DNA from 2 places in the Clostridium sp. DJ247 genome. Region 2 is predicted to be linked to the other one. Evidence: predicted binding sites of a transcription regulator. Region 2 holds the regulator's gene; the other holds the start of a gene.
The links. Region 2 encodes Rex, which represses fermentation and respiration genes when NADH is low (regulators of the CRP and FNR family bind a similar motif). Its sites were predicted from a motif close to ATTGTTAANNNNTTAACAAT; they were not measured.
Positions count from the first base shown of each region.

Region 1 (11,637 bases), on a different contig from region 2:
TTAAAATTATAATAAAGTCTGTATTTGAAATGTTACTAAATTTTTAACCGACTTCGACTGTTTGGGAGACATATAGAGTATGAATTTTTGCTCTGAAACTAAAAACTATTTTATTGTAGAAGGTAATTTATAAATTTTATATTAGAAACAATAGCACTATAAGTTTTAATAGAATTTTTATATATAAATTTAAATTATCACTTTATAAAATAACCACAAATGTTATAATAAATAAGGAGAAACGTGTACAATGTTAACGTAATTTGTAAGTAGCGATATGAAGTTTAATTATCTACAAGGATGAAATTAGATTATTTTATATAATTAATATTATATCTTAAAATAATTTTTGATTGCAGTAATATATGAAGGTTAAACTAAGGAGATTAAATATGGAAAGAAGAGATAAAAATAATTATTATTTAGACATAGCAGAAACTGTTCTTGAAAGAGGTACATGTTTAAGAAGAAACTATGGAGCAATTATTGTGAAAAATGATGAAATAATATCTAGTGGATATACAGGTGCTCCTAGAGGGAGGCAAAATTGTTGTGATATAAATGTTTGTTTAAGGGAAAAGTTAAATGTTCCTAGAGGGACACATTATGAATTGTGTAGATCAGTTCATTCTGAAGCAAACGCTATAATAAGTGCATCAAGAAGAGATATGCTTGGATCAACGTTATATTTAGTTGGAAGAGATTTTAAGACTAAGGAGATAGTAAAGGATGCAAGTCCCTGTGCAATGTGTAAGAGATTAATTATAAATTCAGGTATAAAAGAAGTAGTAATTCGGGATACAAAAGAATTGTACAGAGTAATAGAAGTTCAAGAATGGATTGATAAGGATGAGTCACTTGATGGGAGAAAAGGATATTAACTAAGTAGGATGGTGACATTAGGTAATCTTTGTAATAGCTTTTTGACAAATGTAACAATTACTTTTTTGTTAACGGTTGATTATAGTAGATTATATTGTGTTACATGTTGAAAAGGTATATATTTGCAGAGCAGAATGCTATCATATCAGCAAGAAGACAAGATATGATAGGTTCAACTATGTATCTTGTGGGAAAAGAGCAAAAGACAGGGGAATATGTAAAAAATGCATCTCCATGTTCTTTGTGTAAAAGGTTTATAATTAATTCAGGAATTGAAAAAGTTATCATTCGTGATACAAAACTGGAATATAGAATAATTTATGTTGAAGAATGGATTGAAAATGATGATTCACTAGAAGGAGATGCATCTTATTAAACTATTAATAAATATAAGTGTGGACTAAATATTAGGTTTATAAATTGAAATCTAATATCAATTAAGGAAGGTTACTGATGGGTAGATTATATTTTTTAGCAATAGTTTCAATAATAATTTCTATTATACTTACACCAGTAGTTAAAAAAATTGCAATTAAAATTAACGTAATAGATGTTCCAAAGGATAATAGAAGGATTCATAAAAAACCAATACCACTTTTAGGTGGCTTAGCAATATATTTCTCTTTTGTTGCAACTATAATTTTGAAGACTGGTCCATTGTCTAAACCAGAGCTGGGTATAATAATAGGAGCTACTATAATAGTTATTGGAGGTTTTATGGATGATAAATTTGATATAAAACCTTGGCAAAAGCTACTATTCCAAATAGCGGCAGCGCTGTCGCTTGTAATTTTTGGAGTGAAGATATCCTTATTAACTAATCCTATAAGTAGTTCTGAACTCTACATAGATATAGGATTGTTATCAATTCCGTTAACTATAGTTTGGGCTATTGGTATTACTAATGCACTTAATCTGATAGATGGACTTGATGGCTTAGCTGCAGGAGTTGCTTTCATAGCAGCAGTTACTATTTTAATTATAGCATTATTAAATAATAGAATAGAAGCGGCTATTTTAACAATTATATTATCTGGTGCCATATTAGGATTTCTACCTTATAATTTTAATCCAGCATCTATATTTATGGGAGATACTGGCGCCCAGTTGTTAGGATTTTTACTTGCGGCAATATCTATTGAAGGGGCAATAAAATCTGCGGCAGCCTTTGCTATAGCGGTACCGATACTTGCTTTAGGCATACCTATATATGATACTCTTTTTGCTATGATAAGAAGAAAATTAAATGGAAAACCTATTATGGAAGCCGATAAAGGACACTTACATCACAGGCTTTTAGATATGGGACTTACACAAAAGCAGGCAGTAATAATTATGTATTTAATAAGTGCAGTGCTTGGAAGTTTTGCAATAATTGCCATGCAAGTAAGTACACAAAGGTCTTATTTTTTATTAGCTACAGTTATGTTGGTATTAGTTATAGTAGCTTGGAAATTCGGATTTTTCCAGCACAACGAATAAAATAAAACTTCAATTATGCGGGGGTTGTCTTATCACACCAGGGTAGTTAACCATGGTATAAATTTAATTGCTTAGTATATGAGTAATCTATAGCAAATATAGTTTATTTGTGTAGTAAGAGTGGAGGTAATATATATGGATAGAATTAAGGTTATTACTATTTTTGGCACAAGACCTGAGGCAATAAAAATGGCACCTTTGGTAAAAGAATTAGAGAAGAATGAAAAGATAGAAAATAAGGTTTGTGTTACAGCACAACATAGAGAAATGTTAGATCAGGTATTAGAACTCTTTAATATAAAACCAGACTTTGACTTAAACATAATGAAGAATAGACAAAGTCTAACAGGTATAACAACTAGAGTAATAGAAGGCTTAGAGGAAATATTTCAACAAGAAAAACCTAATTTAGTTCTCGTTCATGGAGATACTACAACAACTTTTGCTGGTGCTTTAGCTGCTTTTTACCAAAAAATAAATGTTGGTCATGTAGAAGCTGGTCTTAGAACTTATGATAAATATTTTCCTTTTCCAGAGGAGATGAATAGAAAACTTACTGGTGCTATAGCTGACATACACTTTGCACCAACAAATGGTTCTAAAGCTAATCTTCTAAAAGAAGGAATTAATGAAAAACAAATATTTGTTACAGGAAATACAGTAATAGACGCTATGGAATTTACAGTAGACGACGGTTATACATTTAATAATAATGAACTGAATAACATTGATTATGATAGCAAGAAAGTTATAATGGTAACAGCTCACAGGAGAGAAAATTGGGGAGAAGGAATAGAAAACATATGCAGTGCATTAAAAGCTATAGTTGAAAAAAATCATGAAGTTGAGTTAGTATATCTTGTTCATTTAAATCCAGTTGTGCGAGATGTTGTGTATAAAATCCTAGGTGGCATTGAAAGAGTACATCTATTACCACCTTTAGATACAAAAGATACTCATAATTTGATGAACAAGTGCTATATGGTTATGACTGATTCCGGAGGACTTCAAGAAGAAGCACCTCATTTAGGAAAACCTGTTCTTGTATTAAGAGATGTAACAGAAAGACCCGAAGCTGTTGAATCTGGTACAGTAAAACTTGTTGGTACTGATATACATACTATAGTTATGTCTGCTGACGAATTGATAAATAATAAATGGGAATACGATAAAATGAGTAGAGCAATAAATCCTTACGGTGATGGAAAAGCTTCAAAAAGAATAACAGCATCTATATTACAATACTTTGGAATTGAAAAAAATAACTTTAAAGAATTTAGTTAGAGATTACACTTCTAACTCAGATTGTTCAAAAACCCTATGCTTAGCATAGGGTTTTTTTTCCTAAAAAATAGTTTGTATTTTTTTTAACAAAAATATTGATAATAATATGGTTAAGGAGTATAATTAATTTGAAATGGAAAATTAAGTAAAATATTCCATAAATAGTTTAAATAAGCATTGGGGAGGCTTTTTTATGAAAGAGGCAGTTATCATAAGCGCCGTTAGAACAGCTATTGGAAAGTTTGGTGGAACTTTAAAGGATGTTCCAGCAGCAGAATTAGGAGCCATAGTTATTAAGGAAGCACTTAACAGGGCTAATGTTAAACCAGAGTTAGTTGATGAAGTTATAATGGGAAATGTAGTACAAGCGGGTCTTGGACAAAATGTTACTAGACAATCTATAATAAAAGCAGGATTACCAGAAGAAATACCAGGATTTACTTTAAACAAAGTCTGTGGTTCTGGACTAAGAGCAGTTAGCTTGGCAGCACAAATGATAAAAGCTGGAGATGCTGATGTAATTGTAGCCGGAGGAATGGAGAACATGTCGTCAGCACCATATATACTTCCAACAACAAGATGGGGACAAAGAATGGGAAATGGTGCTATAGTAGATACTATGGTAAACGATGCACTTACTGATGCATTCCAAGGATATCATATGGGAATAACTGCAGAAAACATAGCGGAAAAATGGAATTTAACAAGAGAAGTACAAGATGAATTTGCGGTTGCATCACAGAATAAAGCAGAGGCAGCTATAAAAGAAGGTAAATTTAAGAATGAAATAGTTCCTGTAGTAATAAAGACCAAAAAAGGTGAAGTAGTTTTTGATACTGATGAATTCCCAAGGTTTGAAGCTACCTTAGAAGGTATGGCAAAGTTAAAGCCAGCATTCAAGAAAGATGGAACGGTAACTGCTGGAAATGCTTCAGGAATCAATGATGGAGCAGCTGCTATAGTTATTATGAGTTCTGAAAAGGCAGCTGAACTTGGACTTAAACCAATGGCTAAAATAGTTTCCTATGGTTCAAAAGGATTAGATCCAGCAATAATGGGATATGGTCCATTCCATGCAACCAAAAAGGCCTTAGAAGTAGCTAATTTATCAATAGAAGATATAGATTTAATAGAAGCAAATGAAGCATTTGCAGCTCAAAGTTTAGCTGTTGCAAAAGATTTAAATTTTGATATGAGTAAGGTTAATGTAAACGGTGGAGCTATTGCTCTTGGTCATCCAGTTGGATGTTCTGGAGCAAGAATATTAACTACATTACTTTATGAAATGGAAAAAAGAGATGCTAAGAAGGGACTAGCAACTCTATGCATAGGCGGAGGAATGGGAACAGCTATAATAATTGAAAGATAAATTTCAGATAACTATTTAAATAAAACAGACACTTTCATCTAAAGTGTCTGTTTTTATTTAGGCTGAAAAGTTTCATAATATAAATTGTTCGCTTTTTATACATATGTTATATAATTAATAACTAAATGAAAGTAACCTAAAAAGGGTTAAAATAGTAACTTTATAATTTTAAGAATTTTCATTATAGTAAAACAATTAAATGGCTTAATGAATTATTAACAGATAATGAAATAATTTTTTATAATATATAGATTTCGTGAGTAATCATGACGAAATATCATATAAATTGACTAAATTTAAGAATAATAAACATTTTAGTGAAAAATTAAACTTTTATATTGTATTTTTTAGAGATATAATCTTATTATTAAACTTCTAAGTGGAGGAATTTAAATGAATAAAGATGTTTTAGATATGATAAAAAAGGTATCTGTGATTAACTTAATCATTGGTATTATATTTTTTATCTCTACACAACTAATAATGAAAAACTATGGAATTTTTGTATTGCTTGGGACATTGATAGCAATAATAAATTTTATTATTAATGGTCTAATAGGTGAAGTAGTGTTTCAAAAATTCAAAAATTCATCAGCATCTTTATATATTTTAAATTTTATTACAAGAGTTATATTTGCTGCAGGAATAGGCTATGTTGTTTTTAAGTATAATAAGTATAGTGTCGTAGCATATTTATTTGGATATACTTCTCATTTAATTGGGGTATATATATATTCAGTTATTAAGAATAATTAAGAATAATTAAGAAAGGATGTGATGAAGTGGAGGGATTTGAACCATTGTTCACAATAAATCTAGGGGCATTCGAAATAGGCATAACCTCTAGTATTATTGTACAATGGATTATTATTGTTTTTCTGGCCATTTTGGCTAAAATTTTTACAAGCAATTTAAAAAAGGTACCTGATAAGAAGCAAAGTGCTGTTGAAATATTTTTTGAAACAGTAAGAAATCTAGTCAGGGATAATATGGGGGCACAATATATGGTATATGTTCCATATATAGGAACTCTTGCAATTTTTATTTTGATTATGAATTTTACTCCATTAGTGGCAGTAAAGGCACCAACGGAAGACCTAAGTGTTACAGTTGGGCTGGCGTTAATAACTTTCGTGTTAGTACAAGTTAATGCAATAAAAAAGGTTGGAGTTAAGCATTATTTAACCGCTTATGCTCAACCGGTAGTACCGTTATTGCCACTTAATATCGTAGAAAGATTAGTTCTTCCAGTTTCACTAAGTCTACGACTATTTGGTAATATTACAGCAGGTGCCGTAGTTCTTGAAATGGTGTATGAAGGATTGAGTCATATAGCATGGTTTAGCCAATTGCTAATACCTATCCCGCTACATGCTTTCTTCGATTTATTTGATGGATCTATACAAATGGTAGTGTTTGTTATGTTAACAATGATGAATATAAAAATTATAGCTGAACACTAACAATTATTTATTATGAAGGAGGATTTTTATTATGAACTTAGACGCACAATCATTTATATCAGGTATGGCAGCAATAGGTGCAGGTTTAGCTGCAATAGGATGTTTAGGTGGAGGTATAGGAGTTGGTACAGCTGCAGGTAAGGCAGTTGAAGGAGTTTCAAGACAGCCTGAAGCAAGTGGTAAAATATTAAGTACATTCTTCGTAAGTGCAGCTTTGTCAGAAGTAACTGCTATTTATAGTTTATTAATAGCTATTATTTTGGTGTTTAAAGTTTAATTTAAATTAGTCACCTCACCAGTTTGCACATATAGAGAGGGGAGGATTGAAGTTCGAAATGGAGATAAATATTACTACAGTTATTATAACTATAATAAACTTTGGAATATTATATTTTATTTTGAGACATTTCTTTTTCAATAAAGTTAATACTGTAATTGAGAAAAGACAAAATGAAGTACAGGAAACAATAGATAAAGCAAATGATGATAGAGCAAAGGCTGAAACGTTAAGATTAGAAAATGAGAAAAACTTAGAAAACTCAAAAATACAAGGCAAAAACATAGTAGAAAGTTATAAAGAAAAAGCTGAAAAAGTATCAGAAGAAATTAAAAAGGAAGCTTCAAATGAGGCTGAACTTATAGTTGAAAGAGCAAAAAAAGAGATTGAAAGAGAAAAAGAAAAGGCAGAAGATGAACTTAGAACTAAAGTGGTTGATCTTGCTGTAGTCTTGTCCTCAAAAGCTCTAGAAAAATCTATAAATGAACAAGAACATAGAAGACTTATTGAAGAATTTATAGCTAAGGTGGGTATCTAATATGCATGTATATTTAGATAGAAGATATGCTGTTGCATTATATTCAGTAGCCTCAGCTAAAAATAAGATAGATGATTATATAAATGACTTAAAAGAAATTGCGAATTTAATAAAAAGTAGCGAAGAATTAAGTCAAATAATAAATCATCCTAAAATAAGTACTTCTAGAAAAAAAGAAGTATTTAAGAGCATTTTTGAGGGCCAAATTGATAACGAGTTACTCTCTTTTTTGCTGATACTTATAGAAAAAAATAGAATTAATGAACTTAACGGAATTATTCTTCAAATTGATAAGGTTCGTTTGGAGAATAATAATGAGGCTATAGCAATTGTAAAAACAGTTATTCCTTTAAATGATAGCGAAAGAACTTCTCTAATTAATAAACTACAGAATAAGTATAAAAAATCAATAATTTTACAAGAAAGTATTGATGAAAGCATCTTAGGTGGTGTTTATGTTAGAGTAGGCGACGACGTTATTGATGGAACAATTAAAAACAAGATAGAAGAAATGAAAAAATTAATGCTTATAAGAGGATAGAGGTGACCTTATGAACATAAAACCTGAAGAAATAACCTCAATAATTAAAAAACAAATTGAAGGTTATGAAAATAAGGTAGAAGCTGTAGATTCAGGTACTATAATTCAAGTAGGTGATGGTATTGCCAGAGTATATGGCTTAGAGAACTGTATGTCTGGAGAACTTCTTGAATTTCCCAATAATGTATTGGGGATGGTCATGAATCTAGAGCAGGATAACGTAGGTTGTGTTTTACTTGGTAGTGAAAATGGCATAAAAGAAGGCGACGTAGTTAAAAGTACTGGTAGAGTAGTTGAAGTACCAGTTGGCGAAGAGATGATTGGTAGAGTTATAAATGCTTTAGGACAGCCAATTGATGGAAAAGGACCAATAAAAGCTGCGGAATATAGACCAGCTGAAGTTATAGCACATGGTGTTATAGAAAGAAAGTCAGTAAATGAGCCACTTCAAACTGGTATAAAAGCAATTGACTCAATGATTCCTATTGGAAGAGGTCAAAGAGAGCTTATTATAGGAGACAGACAGACTGGTAAAACTGCTATTGCTCTTGACACTATAATAAACCAAAAGGGAAAAGATGTTATCTGTATATATGTAGCTATAGGACAAAAACAATCTACAGTGGCTCACATATACAATACACTTACTCAAAAGGGAGCTATGGATTATACAATCATTGTATCATCAACTGCATCTGATACAGCTCCGCTTCAATATCTTGCTCCATATTCAGGAGTAACTGTTGGAGAATACTTTATGGATCAAGGAAAAGATGTATTAATAGTATATGATGATTTAACTAAACACGCAGTTGCTTATAGAACAATGTCATTGTTACTTAGAAGACCACCTGCAAGAGAAGCTTTCCCGGGAGATGTATTCTATTTACACTCAAGACTTCTTGAAAGAGCAGCTAAGCTTTCTGATAAATTAGGTGGGGGATCAATTACAGCTCTTCCTATAATAGAAACACTTGCAGGGGATGTTACGGCATACATACCAACAAACGTTATATCAATAACAGATGGGCAGATCTTCCTTGAATCAGAACTTTTCCATGCAGGACAAAGACCAGCAGTTAACTCAGGGATATCAGTTTCAAGAGTTGGTGGTAGTGCTCAAATTAAAGCAATGAAGCAGGTTTCAGGAACACTTAGACTTGAACTTGCACAGTATAGAGAACTAGCTGCTTTTGCACAGTTCGGTTCAGATCTTGATAAAGAGTCAAAGAGAAGACTTGAAAAAGGTAAAAGATTACTTGAAATATTTAAGCAAGATCAATATGAGCCAATGTCTGTAGAAAAGCAAATAATGATAATTTATGCTGGTGTTGAAAATCACTTAATGGATATTAGTGTAGCTAAGATAAAAGAATTTGAAAAAGGCTTCTTAGAGTATATGGATACTCATCATAAAGAGATAGGTGAAACAATACTTACAAAAAAGGTACTAGATGATGAGCTTAAAAAGAATCTTAATAAAGCAATTGATGAATATAAAAAAGTATTTTTAGCGGAGGCATAGTTTTCTATGCGGGAGGTGAAGTATGGCAGCAGGACTTATTGCGATAAAAAGAAGAATTAAGTCTGTAACTAATACTAAAAAAATAACAAACGCCATGGGACTTATTGCCACCTCTAAATTAAGAAAGTGCAGAAAAAATCTAGAGTCAAATGAAGGTTATTACAATTCCTTTGAAGATACTATAAAAAGTATCGTTCAAGGTGTAGAAGGAAAAAGTATATATGTAAATGGAAATGGTAGCAATAAAAAATTATATATAACAATAACCTCTGATTCTGGACTTTGTGGAGGCTTTAATGCAGCAATTGTATCTGCAGCTGTAGATAAGATAGCAAGTGATAAAAGTAATTCACTTATAATGTCTGTAGGACAAAAAGGAAGAGCGTATTTCAGAAGATTGCATTATGATACAGTAGCAGAATACGTTGATATTCCTGATGAACCTACATTAAAAGAAGCTAAAACAATAGCAGAGCATGCTTTAAGTCTTTATAAGAATGGTGAAGTTGGCGAAATTCATGTAGTTTATACTAAGTTTATATCAACTGTAAAACAATCTATTGTAGATGAAAAAGTGTTACCATTAACTTCTGAAAAGAGAAGTGGCGGTCTCGGAGAATTTGAACCTAGTGCTAATGAATTATTAGATGGTACAGTTAACATACACTTGAAAGCTCAAATATTTAATTTCTTATTGAATTCAAAAGCAAGTGAGCAGTCTTCTAGAATGACTGCTATGGATAGCTCTACTAAGAATGCTAATGATTTATTAGATAGTTTAAATTTAAAGTATAATAGAATAAGACAGAGTGCAATAACTCAAGAGATAACTGAAATAGTTGGAGGAGCAGAGGCTCAAAAGTAAGGAGGGAAACTTATGCCAGGACATATTGGTAAAGTTGTTCAGGTAATAGGACCTGTTATAGATATAAAATTCGATAGTGAAAGCCTTCCTAATATATATAATTCAATAGAAATAAATATGGGAGACAAAAAACTTATAGCTGAAGTTGAACAACACATAGGTGATGATATAGTTAGAGCTATATCTATGGAAGCAACTGATGGCTTAAGAAGAGGAGCTGAAGCAGTTGATACTGGAAAACCAATTTCAGTTCCTGTTGGAAAGCCTGTATTAGGACGTCTATTTAATGTATTAGGTCAGACAATTGATGAAGCAGGAGATTTTAAGGTTGAAGAAGTATATCCTATACATAGGGCAGCACCTAGTTTCGAAGAACAGTCAGTGCAACCTGAAATGTTTGAAACAGGAATAAAAGTTATAGATTTACTTGCACCTTATCAAAAAGGTGGTAAAATAGGTCTATTTGGTGGAGCAGGCGTTGGTAAAACAGTTCTTATTCAAGAACTTATTAATAATATAGCAAAAGAACACGGTGGATTATCTGTATTCACAGGTGTTGGAGAAAGAACAAGAGAAGGTAATGACCTTTATTATGAAATGAAAGAGTCAGGAGTTATAGATAAGACTGCATTGGTATTCGGTCAAATGAACGAACCACCTGGAGCTAGAATGAGAGTTGCGTTGACAGGTCTTACTATGGCAGAAAAATTTAGAGATGAAGGTCAGGATGTGCTTCTATTTATAGATAATATATTTAGATTTACACAGGCTGGTTCAGAGGTTTCAGCTTTGCTTGGAAGAATACCTAGTGCCGTTGGTTATCAGCCAACTCTAGCTACTGAAATGGGTGCGTTACAAGAAAGAATAACTTCTACAAAACAAGGTTCTATAACATCTGTTCAGGCAGTTTATGTTCCTGCAGATGACTTAACAGACCCAGCTCCGGCTACAACATTTACTCACCTTGACGCTACAACAGTTTTATCAAGATCTATATCAGAGCTTGGTATCTATCCTGCTGTTAGCCCACTTGAGTCAACTTCAAGAATACTTGATCCTAATATCGTAGGTGCAGAGCATTATGAAGTTGCAACTAAAGTAAAGCATATTCTTGAAAGATATAGTGAACTTCAAGATATAATAGCAATTTTAGGTGTAGATGAGTTAGGTGAAGAAGATAGGGCAGTAGTTAACAGAGCAAGAAGAGTGCAGAGATTTTTATCTCAACCATTTAGTGTTGCAGAACAGTTTACTGGTATGCAGGGTAAGTTTGTAACTATAAAAGATACAATAAGAGGATTTAGAGAAATACTTGAAGGTAAATGTGATGATCTACCTGAAGCAGCATTCCTATTTACTGGTACAATAGAAGAAGTAAGAGAAAAAGCTAAATCTATGATGGAAAGCTAAA
Region 1 covers NZ_JABAIW010000010.1:8,615-20,251, reverse strand. Annotated here, with positions in the region: gene HGI79_RS05940 (dCMP deaminase family protein) at 393-881, shown strand; partial or broken gene HGI79_RS05935 (cytidine deaminase) at 995-1,258, shown strand; gene HGI79_RS05930 (MraY family glycosyltransferase) at 1,336-2,364, shown strand; gene wecB (non-hydrolyzing UDP-N-acetylglucosamine 2-epimerase) at 2,500-3,648, shown strand; gene HGI79_RS05920 (acetyl-CoA C-acetyltransferase) at 3,842-5,017, shown strand; gene HGI79_RS05915 (ATP synthase subunit I) at 5,411-5,773, shown strand; gene HGI79_RS05910 (F0F1 ATP synthase subunit A) at 5,800-6,480, shown strand; gene atpE (ATP synthase F0 subunit C) at 6,512-6,757, shown strand; gene HGI79_RS05900 (F0F1 ATP synthase subunit B) at 6,816-7,295, shown strand; gene HGI79_RS05895 (F0F1 ATP synthase subunit delta) at 7,297-7,836, shown strand; gene atpA (F0F1 ATP synthase subunit alpha) at 7,847-9,361, shown strand; gene atpG (ATP synthase F1 subunit gamma) at 9,384-10,226, shown strand; gene atpD (F0F1 ATP synthase subunit beta) at 10,239-11,636, shown strand.
Region 1: the regulator Rex is predicted to act here: its motif matches at 3,720-3,739, upstream of HGI79_RS05920 (acetyl-CoA C-acetyltransferase).

Region 2 (11,637 bases):
CCAAAATAGAGTTGATGAAGTTATACATACTCCCGTAGATAAATCACATTTGATAGAAGCAATAAATAGGGCCTTACATAAACATGAAAAAGTCATTTTAAACGAAAAGAATACAGACCAAATTTTTAGAAACTTAGATTTCAAAAGATTTAATTACATAGAAAATAGTAAAGAACATAATAAAGAAAACAATAGAGAAGACAATAAAGAAATTAATGATAGAGAAATTAAATTTGCATTTTGTCCATATTGTGGACATAAGCTAGATGCTAAAGATAACGGTTTTGCATTTTGCCCATATTGTGGACAAAGGTTAAGCAACTAACAGTAGGGATATAAATTAAGTAAAGCTATGAATTAAAAATATAGGGTCATAGCGCGAAACTTAAATTATACGCAGGGATATGTTGCAAAAACTGAAAGCACATTTAAAAATTTTTTTATCAGTCTTAGTGAAGTGTTTTAGACTGATAAAAAATTTTTAACGTGCTGAAGTTTGGCAACGTATCCGGTCGTATGATTTAAGTTTCTACCGCGAGTCCCCCTATACACTTTTTAATACATAGCTTCCTTACACTAAGCTTTCCCATTCTTCATAAAGAGAATCTATTTTGTTTTGGGCATCCAGTAATTGTTTGTTTACTTCACCACTTTTTTCAGGACTTGAATAAACTTCTTCTAAACAAAGTTGACCTTGAAGCTCCACAAGAAGTTCTTCTAAAGTTGAAATTTCACTCTCTATGCTTTTAATTCTTATCTTTTTATCTTTTTCTGCCTTTTCTAATTCTTTCTTTTTCTTCTTTTCATTCTGAATTTGTGTTTTAGTTCTTCCTAAGTTTTCTTCTTCTTGTTGGAATCTTAGTGGGTTTTGTTTTTTATCTATATAATAAGAGTAATTTCCTAAATATTCTTTCATGCCATCAGCATTAAGTTCATAAATTTTCTGTACAACTTTATTTAAGAAGTATCTATCATGCGATATGACAAGGACAGTACCATCATATCCTAAAATAGCCTCTTCTAAAGCTTCACGTGACATTATATCAAGATGATTTGTTGGTTCATCAAGTAATAAAAAATTAGATTTAGAAAGCATGAGCTTTAGTAGATTAATTCTACATTTTTCCCCACCACTTAAAGATGATATGCTTTTGAATACGTCATCTCCTGTAAATAAAAATGCCGCTAATGCATTTCTAACTTCAGTAGTAGTAAGCTCTGGAAAATGATCCCAAACTTCATCAATAACTGTCTTACTATCATTTAAGTTGGATTGCTCTTGATCATAGTAACCTATAAATACATTTTTTCCTAATACGGATATGCCTGTATCAGGATTTAACTCATCCATAATTATTCTAAATAAAGATGTTTTACCTCTTCCATTTTCTCCTATAAGAGCAGTTTTGTCTCCTCTCTTTATATCTAATTCTACATTAGTAAATAACTTCTTTTCACCAAAGCTTTTACTTAAGTTTTCAATGTGGAGAACGTCGTTACCACTCTTTATTTGAGTTTCAAATACTACATTTCTTATTTTATTTTCCTTGTCTGGAGCTGATATTCTTTCAATCTTATCTAAAGCTTTTTGCCTACTTTCAGCAGCTTTTATACTTTTTTCTCTATTAAAGGATCTATATCTCTCTATTATTTCCTCTTGTCGTTTTATTTCAGCTTGTTGTAGGGTAAAGGCTTTTAATTGTATCTCATAATTTTTTTCTTTTAAATCCAAATAGGTAGTGTAGTTCCCATTGTAGCAGTTCACATGTCCGTTAATAAGTTCAAAGGTTTTATTAGTAACTGCATCTAAGAAATATCTGTCATGTGAAATTAGTATAATGGTGCCTTTGTATGCATTTAAATATTCTTCTAACCATTCTATAGCATCCAAGTCTAAGTGATTTGTAGGCTCATCTAGTAGTAATATTTCAGGTTTAATTAAAAGAAGCTTACAAAGGGCAACCCTAGTTTTTTGTCCGCCGCTTAATATTTCTATAGGTTTATCAAAATATTCTTCAGTAAATCCTAAGCCTTTAAGGACCTTACTTATTTCAGCTTTATAAGTATATCCTCCGCGATTAGTATATAATTCTGAATAAGTTGTATAATCTTTTATAATTTTATTGTGATATTCCTCTTTGGAGGAATCATAAGGTTCATTCATTAGAAGCTCTAACTTATTAAGTCTATTTTCAATTTCAAGTAAGTCTTTAAATACAGAAAGCAGCTCTTTATGAATTGTATTTGAAGAATCCAAAGATAAATGCTGAGATAAGTATCCTATAGTCCTACCTTTATCGATAAAAAGTTCTCCTGAATCATAATCGCATTGATTAGTAAGTATTTTAAAAAGTGTAGATTTACCAGCTCCATTAGGGCCTATAAGTCCAACTTTTTCACCATCATTTATATTAAAGGTTATGCTTTCTAATATAACATCTATTCCATAACTTTTGTGTATATCTTTACAACCTAAGACTATCATTGTTTCACCTTCCTTAATCATATAATATTGTACTATGAATAAAGAATTTTTTATAGAGTTATTTAATAAATTAAAACAATTGAAGAGGGTTTACAGTGAAGAGGCTTATATAATATATAAGAAGAATAATAAAAATAGTATTAATCACATAAAATATAGTTAAATAATAGTATAAAAAAAAACATAAAATTATCATTGAAGGATTTTATATACAGAAAACTATAACATTTTACAATGAATATAAAATTAATGTATAATATTATCATATAATACTAAATAAGAGGTGCGGTATGGATAAGAAAAAAAATATATCAATGGCTGTAATAAAAAGATTGCCTAAATATCATAGATATTTAAATGAATTAATGAAGAATGATGTAGATAGAATATCATCAAAGGAATTAAGCGAAAAAATAGGTTTTACGGCTTCACAAATAAGACAAGACTTAAATTGCTTTGGTGATTTCGGACAACAAGGTTATGGATATAATGTAAATGAGTTATATAACCAAATAAAAAATATTTTAGGTCTTACAAAAACATATAAAACAATATTAGTGGGTGCAGGGAACATAGGGCAGGCTATAGCAAACTATACAGAATTTGAAAAGTTTGGATTCGAGGTAAAGTCCATATTTGATATAAATCCCAAAATAATAGGAATTACTATAAGGGGAATAGAAATAAAAGATATAGACTACTTAAGTGATTATGTAAAGGAAAATCCTACGGATATAGGAATAATATGTGTTCCAAACAACAATGCTCAAAAGGTATGTGATATTTTAACTAAAAACGGCGTTAAAGGTATATGGAATTTTGCACCAGTGGATTTAGTGGTGCCTGAAGATGTTAAAGTTGAGAATGTTCATTTGAGTGACAGTTTGTTAACACTAAGTTGTCTATTGAATGACATAGAATAATAAACTACATTTAGATAAAAAATAAAAATCTATGTAATCAGCTAATAAGTATTTAAATATTAAGTATTTGTTAGCTTTTTAAGATAAATTGGAAGAAATTGGAATTGAAGTATATGATTTACAGGTATATAATAATAATTGAAGTACAAAACTTCAATTATTTTTTTGTATTTGTTATAATATTAACAATTTTTTGTTAACGTTGTAGCAGCTAATTAAATAATAGTTCATGGGGGAGGATAATATGGAATTTAAAAACATAACCCTTGAAAAGGAAGGAAAGATTTCCTTAATAACAATTAATAGACCTAAGGCACTTAATGCATTGAATTCAGAAACTTTAAAAGAGCTAGGTTATGCAATTGATAACATAGCTGAAGATAAGGAAGTACTGGCAGTAGTGCTGACAGGAGCTGGTAAAGCTTTTGTTGCAGGGGCAGATATAACTGAAATGAAGTATCTTAACACCGTTGGCGGAAGAAGTTTTGGAATATTAGGAAACAAAGTTTTTAGAAAGTTAGAAAATTTAGAAAAACCAGTTATAGCAGCAGTTAATGGATTTGCTTTAGGTGGTGGATGTGAAATATCAATGGCTTGTGACATAAGAATAGCTTCAGCAAAAGCTAAATTTGGTCAGCCAGAAGTTGGTCTTGGAATAACTCCTGGATTTGGAGGAACTCAAAGATTACCAAGACTTGTTGGTGAAGGTATGGCAAAAGAACTTATATACTCAGGAAAAATAATAGATGCTCAGGAAGCTTTAAGAATAGGACTTGTTAACAGAGTTGTTGAACCAGAACAATTACTAGATGAAGCAAAAGCTTTAGCAAATACCATAGCAGCACAAGCACCAATAGCTGTAACACTTTCAAAAGCAGCTATAAGCAAAGGAGTGCAAACTGATATAAATACTGCTTTATCATATGAATCAGAAGTATTTGGAGAATGTTTCGCAACAGAAGATCAAAAAGAAGGTATGACAGCTTTTGTAGAAAAAAGAGATAAAAACTTTAAAAATAGATAGGAGGTAACAATAAATGGACTTTACATTGACAAAGGAACAACAATTAGTACAACAGATGGTAAGAGAATTTGCTGAAAGTGAAGTTAAACCATTAGCGGCAGAAATAGATGAAACAGAAAGATTTCCATTAGAAACAGTAGAAAAGATGGCCAAGTATGGCATGATGGGTATTCCATTTTCTAAAGAATACGGTGGAGCAGGTGGAGATACTCTTTCATATATATTAGCAGTGGAAGAGCTATCAAAGGTTTGTGGTACTACAGGAGTTATACTTTCAGCTCATACTTCTCTGTGTGCTTCATTAATAAGTCAGTTCGGTACTCCAGAACAAAAAGAAAAATATTTAATACCACTTGCAAAGGGTGAAAAAATAGGAGCATTTGGTTTAACAGAACCGAATGCAGGAACAGATGCTGCAGGACAACAAACTGTAGCTGTTCTTGAGGGAGACCATTATGTAATAAATGGTTCAAAAATATTCATAACAAATGGTGGGGTTGCTGATATATTTGTTATATTTGCAATGACTGACAGAAGCAAAGGAACAAGAGGAATAACAGGTTTCATAATTGAAAAAGGCTTCAAGGGCTTCTCCGTTGGAAAAGTCGAAAATAAATTAGGAATAAGAGCATCTTCAACAACAGAACTTATATTTGAGGACATGATAGTTCCAGCTGAAAACATGATTGGAAAAGAAGGAAAGGGCTTTGGTATAGCAATGAAAACTCTTGATGGAGGAAGAATTGGTATAGCAGCTCAAGCTTTAGGTATAGCAGAAGGTGCCTTCGATGAAGCTAAAGCATACATGAAAGAAAGAAAACAATTTGGAAGATCATTAGACAAGTTCCAAGGCTTATCTTGGATGATGGCGGATATGGACGTGGCTATTGAATCTGCTAGATATTTAGTATACAAAGCTGCGTGGCTTAAAGATCAAGGACTTCCTTACACTGTAGAAGCTGCTAGAGCAAAACTTCATGCTGCAAATGTAGCAATGGATGTAACAACCAAAGCAGTTCAGTTATTCGGTGGATACGGGTATACAAAGGATTACCCAGTAGAAAGAATGATGAGGGATGCTAAGATAACTGAAATCTACGAGGGAACTTCACAGGTTCAAAAACTGGTTATTTCGGGAAACATTTTCAAATAATAAGGAGGATTTAGAACAATGAATATAGTTGTTTGTTTAAAACAAGTTCCAGATACAACTGAAGTTAGAATAGATCCGAAAACAGGAACTCTTATAAGAGAAGGTGTTCCATCAATAATAAATCCAGATGATAAAAATGCATTAGAAGAAGCATTAGTATTAAAAGAAAATACAGGTGCTAAGGTTACTGTATTAAGTATGGGACCTCCGCAAGCAGAAGCAGCTTTGAGAGAAGCTATAGCTATGGGAGCTGATGAAGCAATTCTTATAACAGACAGAGCCTTTGCAGGAGCTGATACTCTAGCTACTTCAAATGCACTAGCAGGAGCACTAAGAAAATTAGACTATGATATAGTGTTTGCAGGAAGACAGGCTATAGATGGAGATACTGCTCAAGTTGGACCTGAAATAGCTGAACATTTAGGAATTCCTCAAATTACTTATGTAGAAAAAGTGGATATTGATGGAGATTCATTAAAGGTTAGGAGAGCATGGGAAGACGGGTATGAAGTGATAAGCGTAAAAACACCAGTTCTTTTAACAGCAATAAAAGAATTAAATCAACCAAGATATATGCACATAGCTAACATATTTGAAACCTTTAAGAAAGAAGTAAAGATATGGAGCACAGCTGATATAGATGTAGATAAATCTCTTCTAGGACTTGCTGGATCACCAACTAAAGTTAAGAAATCATCAACTAAGGAAGCTAAAGGACAAGGAGAATTAGTTAACCAGCCACCAAAGGAAGCAGCAGCATATGCAGCTCAAAAATTAAAAGAGAAACACTACATCTAATATTAGGAGGGAATTATAATGAATATAGCAGATTACAAAGGTGTATGGGTATTTGCTGAACAAAGAGACGGACAACTACAAAAAGTTTCACTAGAATTACTAGGAAAAGGCAGAGAGCTTGCAGATAAACTAGGAGTAGAATTAACAGCACTTCTTCTAGGAAGTGATGTAGATGATATAGCAAAAGAATTAGTAGCTTATGGAGCTGATAAAGTAATATATGCAGACAGCCCATTATTAAAGCATTTTACAACAGACGGATATACAAAGGTTGTATGTGATATAGCAAATCAAGTAAAACCAGAAATAATATTAGTAGGAGCTTCCTTCATAGGAAGAGACTTAGGTCCAAGAATAGCAGCTAGACTTGCTACAGGACTTACTGCGGACTGTACATCTCTTGATATAGATCCAGAAAACAAAAATTTGCTTGCAACAAGACCGGCATTTGGTGGAAATCTAATGGCCACAATAGTATGTGCAGATCATAGACCACAAATGTCCACAGTAAGACCAGGAGTATTCGAAAAATTAGCTAAGAATGAAACTAGAGAAGGTGAAATCCAAAAGGTAGCTGCTAAGATAACTGATACAGATATAAGAACAAAAGTAGTTGAGGTAGTTAAAGTAGCTAAAGATGTTCTAGATATAGGAGAAGCTAAGGTACTTGTAGCAGGGGGAAGAGGTGTCGGAAGTAAAGAAGGCTTCAATACATTAAAGGAACTTGCAGAAGTACTTGATGGAACAGTAGCAGGATCAAGAGCTGCTATAGAGAATGGATGGTTAGAAAAGGATTATCAAGTTGGTCAAACAGGTAAAACAGTTAGACCAAATTTATATGTAGCTTGTGGTATATCAGGAGCAATACAGCATTTAGCTGGCATGCAGGATAGTGATTATATCATAGCTATAAACAAGGATGCAGAGGCTCCAATTATGAAAGCTGCTGACCTTGCTTTAGTTGGAGATTATAAGAAAATAGTTCCTGAACTTATAGCTCAAATTAAAGAATTGAGTAGATAGCAAATGTAAAGAGCTAAAGCAGAAACTTAACTTATACTCCGGAATATATTATGATACTTCGTCATGTTAAATATTTTTAATTAGTCTAAAGCTCGAATTTGAGAAAAAGCTAAGAACTTTGATAAACTCGTACCTCAAACATATCTAAAGTTCTAAGATTTTTCTCAAATTCTCCCTAAGACTAATAAAAAAATATTTAAATGTGACTTCAGTATTCATAATATATTCCTACGTATAAGTTAAGTTTCAAGCTTAAAACTCTATACAATAATAAAAAGGTAAAATAATAAATAAATTATATAAAATAGGGGGAATATCTCGTATGAAAAAAGTATGTGTTCTTGGAGCAGGCACAATGGGAGCTGGAATAGCTCAGGCTTTTGCAGCTAAAGGATATGAGGTAGTATTAAGGGATATTAAGGAAGAATTTGTTGAGAGAGGACTTATAGGCATAAAGAAAGGTCTTTCAAAATTAGTAGCTAAAGCAAAAATTACTCAAGAAGATGCAGATGCTCTTGTGGCTAGAATAACAGCAACAACTGACTTAAATTTAGCAGCTGATTGCGATTTGATAGTTGAAGCAGCAGTAGAGAATATGGAAATAAAGAAGCAGATATTTAGGGAACTTGATAAGATATGCAAGGCGGAGACTATACTTGCATCAAATACATCATCACTTTCAATAACTGAAGTTGCAGCTGCTACCAATAGACCGGATAAAGTTATTGGCATGCACTTCTTTAACCCAGCTCCAGTTATGAAGCTTATAGAAATAATAAGAGGAATGGCTACTTCACAAGAAACTTTTGATATGATCAAAGAGTTATCTTTAGCTATAGGTAAAGATCCTGTTGAAGTTGCAGAAGCTCCGGGCTTTGTTGTAAATAGAATATTGATACCAATGATTAATGAAGGTGTTGGAATATTAGGAGAAGGAATAGCTACTGCAGAAGATATAGATAAGGCTATGCAGCTTGGTGCTAATCATCCAATGGGACCTCTAGCTTTAGGAGATCTTATAGGATTAGATGTATGTTTAGCTATAATGGATGTTCTATATAAAGAAACTGGAGATACAAAATATAGAGCACATTCATTATTAAGAAAATATGTAAGAGCTGGATGGCTTGGAAGAAAGACTGGAAAGGGATTCCACAATTACGCAAAATAACACAAAAAACCATTGAGATATTCTCAATGGTTTTTTTATATATATCGACAAATTTATCATTTTGATATATAATTTTTGAAATATAATTTTTGAAATATAATTTTTGAAATATCTAATATATTATGAAACTCTAGTATGTTATAATTTAGGTTGAAGTATAAAGTTATTTATTTTAAAACATATTTTACAGGGGGTAACAAAATGTACAAAATACTTGCAAAGAGAATCTTGGCACCTAATATATTTCTAATGGATATAGAAGCACCGAGAGTAGCCAAGTCATGTGTGCCAGGACAATTTATTATAGTTAAGATGGATGAAAAAGGTGAAAGAATACCTCTTACAATCTGTGATTATGATGGGGCAAAAGGAACAGTAACTATAGTATTTCAAACCTTAGGTGGGTCAACTAAGAAGATGGCTTCATATGAAGTTGGAGATTTTTTTACTGATTTTGTAGGACCACTAGGACAACCTTCAGATTTGGTACATGAGGATATAGAAGAATTAAAGAAGAAAAATATAGTTTTTATTGCTGGTGGTGTTGGAACAGCGCCGGTTTATCCACAAGTTAAATGGCTTCATGAAAACGGAGTTAAAGTAGATGTTATTGTAGGCTGCAAGTCAAAGGAACATCTATTGCTTGAAGATGAGATGAAAAATGTATCTAAAAATTTATATGTTGCCACTGATGATGGAAGTTATGGATATAAAGGATTAGTTACAGACGTTCTAAAGAATCTTATAGATAACGAAGGAAAGAAATATGACCACGTAGTTGCGATAGGACCAATGATTATGATGAAATTTGTAGCTAAACTTACTAAGGAATATGGCATAAAGACTATAGTAAGTTTAAATCCAATAATGGTTGATGGAACAGGAATGTGCGGAGCTTGCAGAGTTACAGTAGGTGGAGAAGTAAAATTTGCCTGTGTTGATGGTCCAGAATTTGATGGACATTTAGTAGAGTTTGATGAAGCAATGAGAAGACAAGCTATGTACAAGAGCGAAGAAGGAAGAGAAATTCTTAAGGACGAAGAAGGAGAAACTCATCATAGAAAAGGCTGTGGCTGTGGAGGTAATGAATAATGGATAGAATGAAAAGAACACCAATAAGAGAACAAGATCCAAAGGAAAGAGCTATAAACTTTGAGGAAGTTTGTTTAGGTTATACTAAAGAAGAAGCTATGCAAGAAGCTTCAAGATGTTTAAATTGTAAAAACCCAAAATGTGTGGGAGAGTGTCCTGTTTCTATAAATATACCAGAGTTTATAGGTAAAGTTAAAGATGGAGAACTTGAGGAAGCAGCTAAAATCATAGCCAAATCCAGTGCATTACCTGCAGTATGTGGAAGAGTATGTCCTCAAGAAAGTCAATGTGAAGGAAAGTGTGTACTAGGTATAAAAGGAGAAGCTGTAGCTATAGGTAAGCTTGAAAGATTCGTAGCTGATTGGTCTAGAGAAAACAATGTAGATTTATCAGAAACAAAACCTAAAAATGGTAAAAAAGTTGCTGTAATAGGAAGTGGTCCAGCAGGACTTACTTGTGCAGGAGACTTAGCTAAACTTGGATATGATGTAACCATATTAGAAGCACTACACGAAGCTGGTGGAGTTCTTGTTTACGGAATACCAGAATTTAGACTTCCAAAGGATACAGTTGTTAAGCATGAGGTTGATAATGTTAAAAAGCTTGGTGTTAAAATAGAAACTAATGTAATAGTTGGTAGAACTATTACTATAGATGAGCTCATAGAGGAGGAAGGCTTTGATGCTGTATTCATAGGTTCTGGAGCAGGACTTCCAAAGTTTATGGGGATACCTGGAGAAAACCTAAATGGAGTTTTCTCAGCAAATGAGTTTTTAACAAGAAATAACTTAATGAAAGCCTTCAAAGAGGACTTTGATACACCTATAAGAGTAGGAGCGAAGGTTGCTGTTGTAGGTGGAGGAAACGTTGCTATGGATGCGGCAAGGACTGCGTTAAGACTTGGAGCAGAAGTACACATAGTATATAGAAGATCAGAAGCAGAGCTTCCAGCAAGAGCAGAAGAAGTACATCACGCAAAGGAAGAAGGAGTAATATTTGATGTACTTACAAACCCAATAGAAATTGTGGGAGACGAAAAAGGTTGGGTTAAAGGCATGAAATGTGTGAGAATGGAGCTTGGAGAGCCTGATGCTTCAGGAAGAAGAAAACCTGTGGTAGTTGAGGGATCAGAGTATATAATGGATGTGGATACAGTAATTATGTCTCTTGGAACATCACCAAACCCATTAATATCTTCTACAACTAAAGGTTTAGAAATAAATAAGTATAAATGTATAGTAGCAGAAGAAGAAACAGGGTTAACTTCTAAGGAAAAAGTATATGCTGGTGGAGATGCAGTAACTGGTGCTGCTACTGTAATACTTGCTATGGGAGCTGGTAAGAAGGCTGCTAAAGCTATTGACGAATATCTTAGTGCTCAATAGAGTATTTGTATGTAGAGGGTGCACGGTAGAAATTTAACTTATACTCCAGAATATGCTGCCAAACTTCGGCGCATTAAAAGCTTTTAATCAGCCTAAAGTTCGTGTTTTTGAAAATCTAAGAATCTTTGATAAACTCGTACCTCAAACATATCAAAGCTCCTAAGATTTTCAAGAAACACTTCACTAAGGCTGATAGAAAAGCTTTTAAAAGCGCCATCAGTTTTGGCAGCATATACCTAATCCCAAGGCATAGTAGCCGTTAACTTTCTGCTTATAAAGCGATGGTTTTAAGGTTAACAGAGAATAGATAGAAACCATGTTTAGTTAGATGAATTTATAACTAAACATGGTTTCTTATTTTTCAAACAGTGTATGGAAGCAGTGTGTATTTATGAAACAAAGCATTAAAAGATTTTTAAAACAAATTTTAGTAACCTTTTATAGGGTTCCAAAGTAGAAACTTAACTTATACGACCGAATATGTTGCCAAACTTCAGCACGTTAAAAACTTTTAATCAGTCTAAAGTTCGTGTTTTTGAAAATCTAAGAAACTTTGATAAACTCGTACCTCAAACATATCAAA
Region 2 covers NZ_JABAIW010000011.1:6,388-18,024, forward strand. Annotated here, with positions in the region: gene HGI79_RS06295 (response regulator) at 1-325, shown strand, start outside; gene abc-f (ribosomal protection-like ABC-F family protein) at 572-2,485, opposite strand; gene HGI79_RS06305 (redox-sensing transcriptional repressor Rex) at 2,776-3,408, shown strand; gene HGI79_RS06310 (short-chain-enoyl-CoA hydratase) at 3,653-4,432, shown strand; gene HGI79_RS06315 (acyl-CoA dehydrogenase) at 4,446-5,585, shown strand; gene HGI79_RS06320 (electron transfer flavoprotein subunit beta/FixA family protein) at 5,604-6,383, shown strand; gene HGI79_RS06325 (electron transfer flavoprotein subunit alpha/FixB family protein) at 6,402-7,406, shown strand; gene HGI79_RS06330 (3-hydroxybutyryl-CoA dehydrogenase) at 7,729-8,577, shown strand; gene HGI79_RS06335 (sulfide/dihydroorotate dehydrogenase-like FAD/NAD-binding protein) at 8,779-9,669, shown strand; gene gltA (NADPH-dependent glutamate synthase) at 9,669-11,054, shown strand.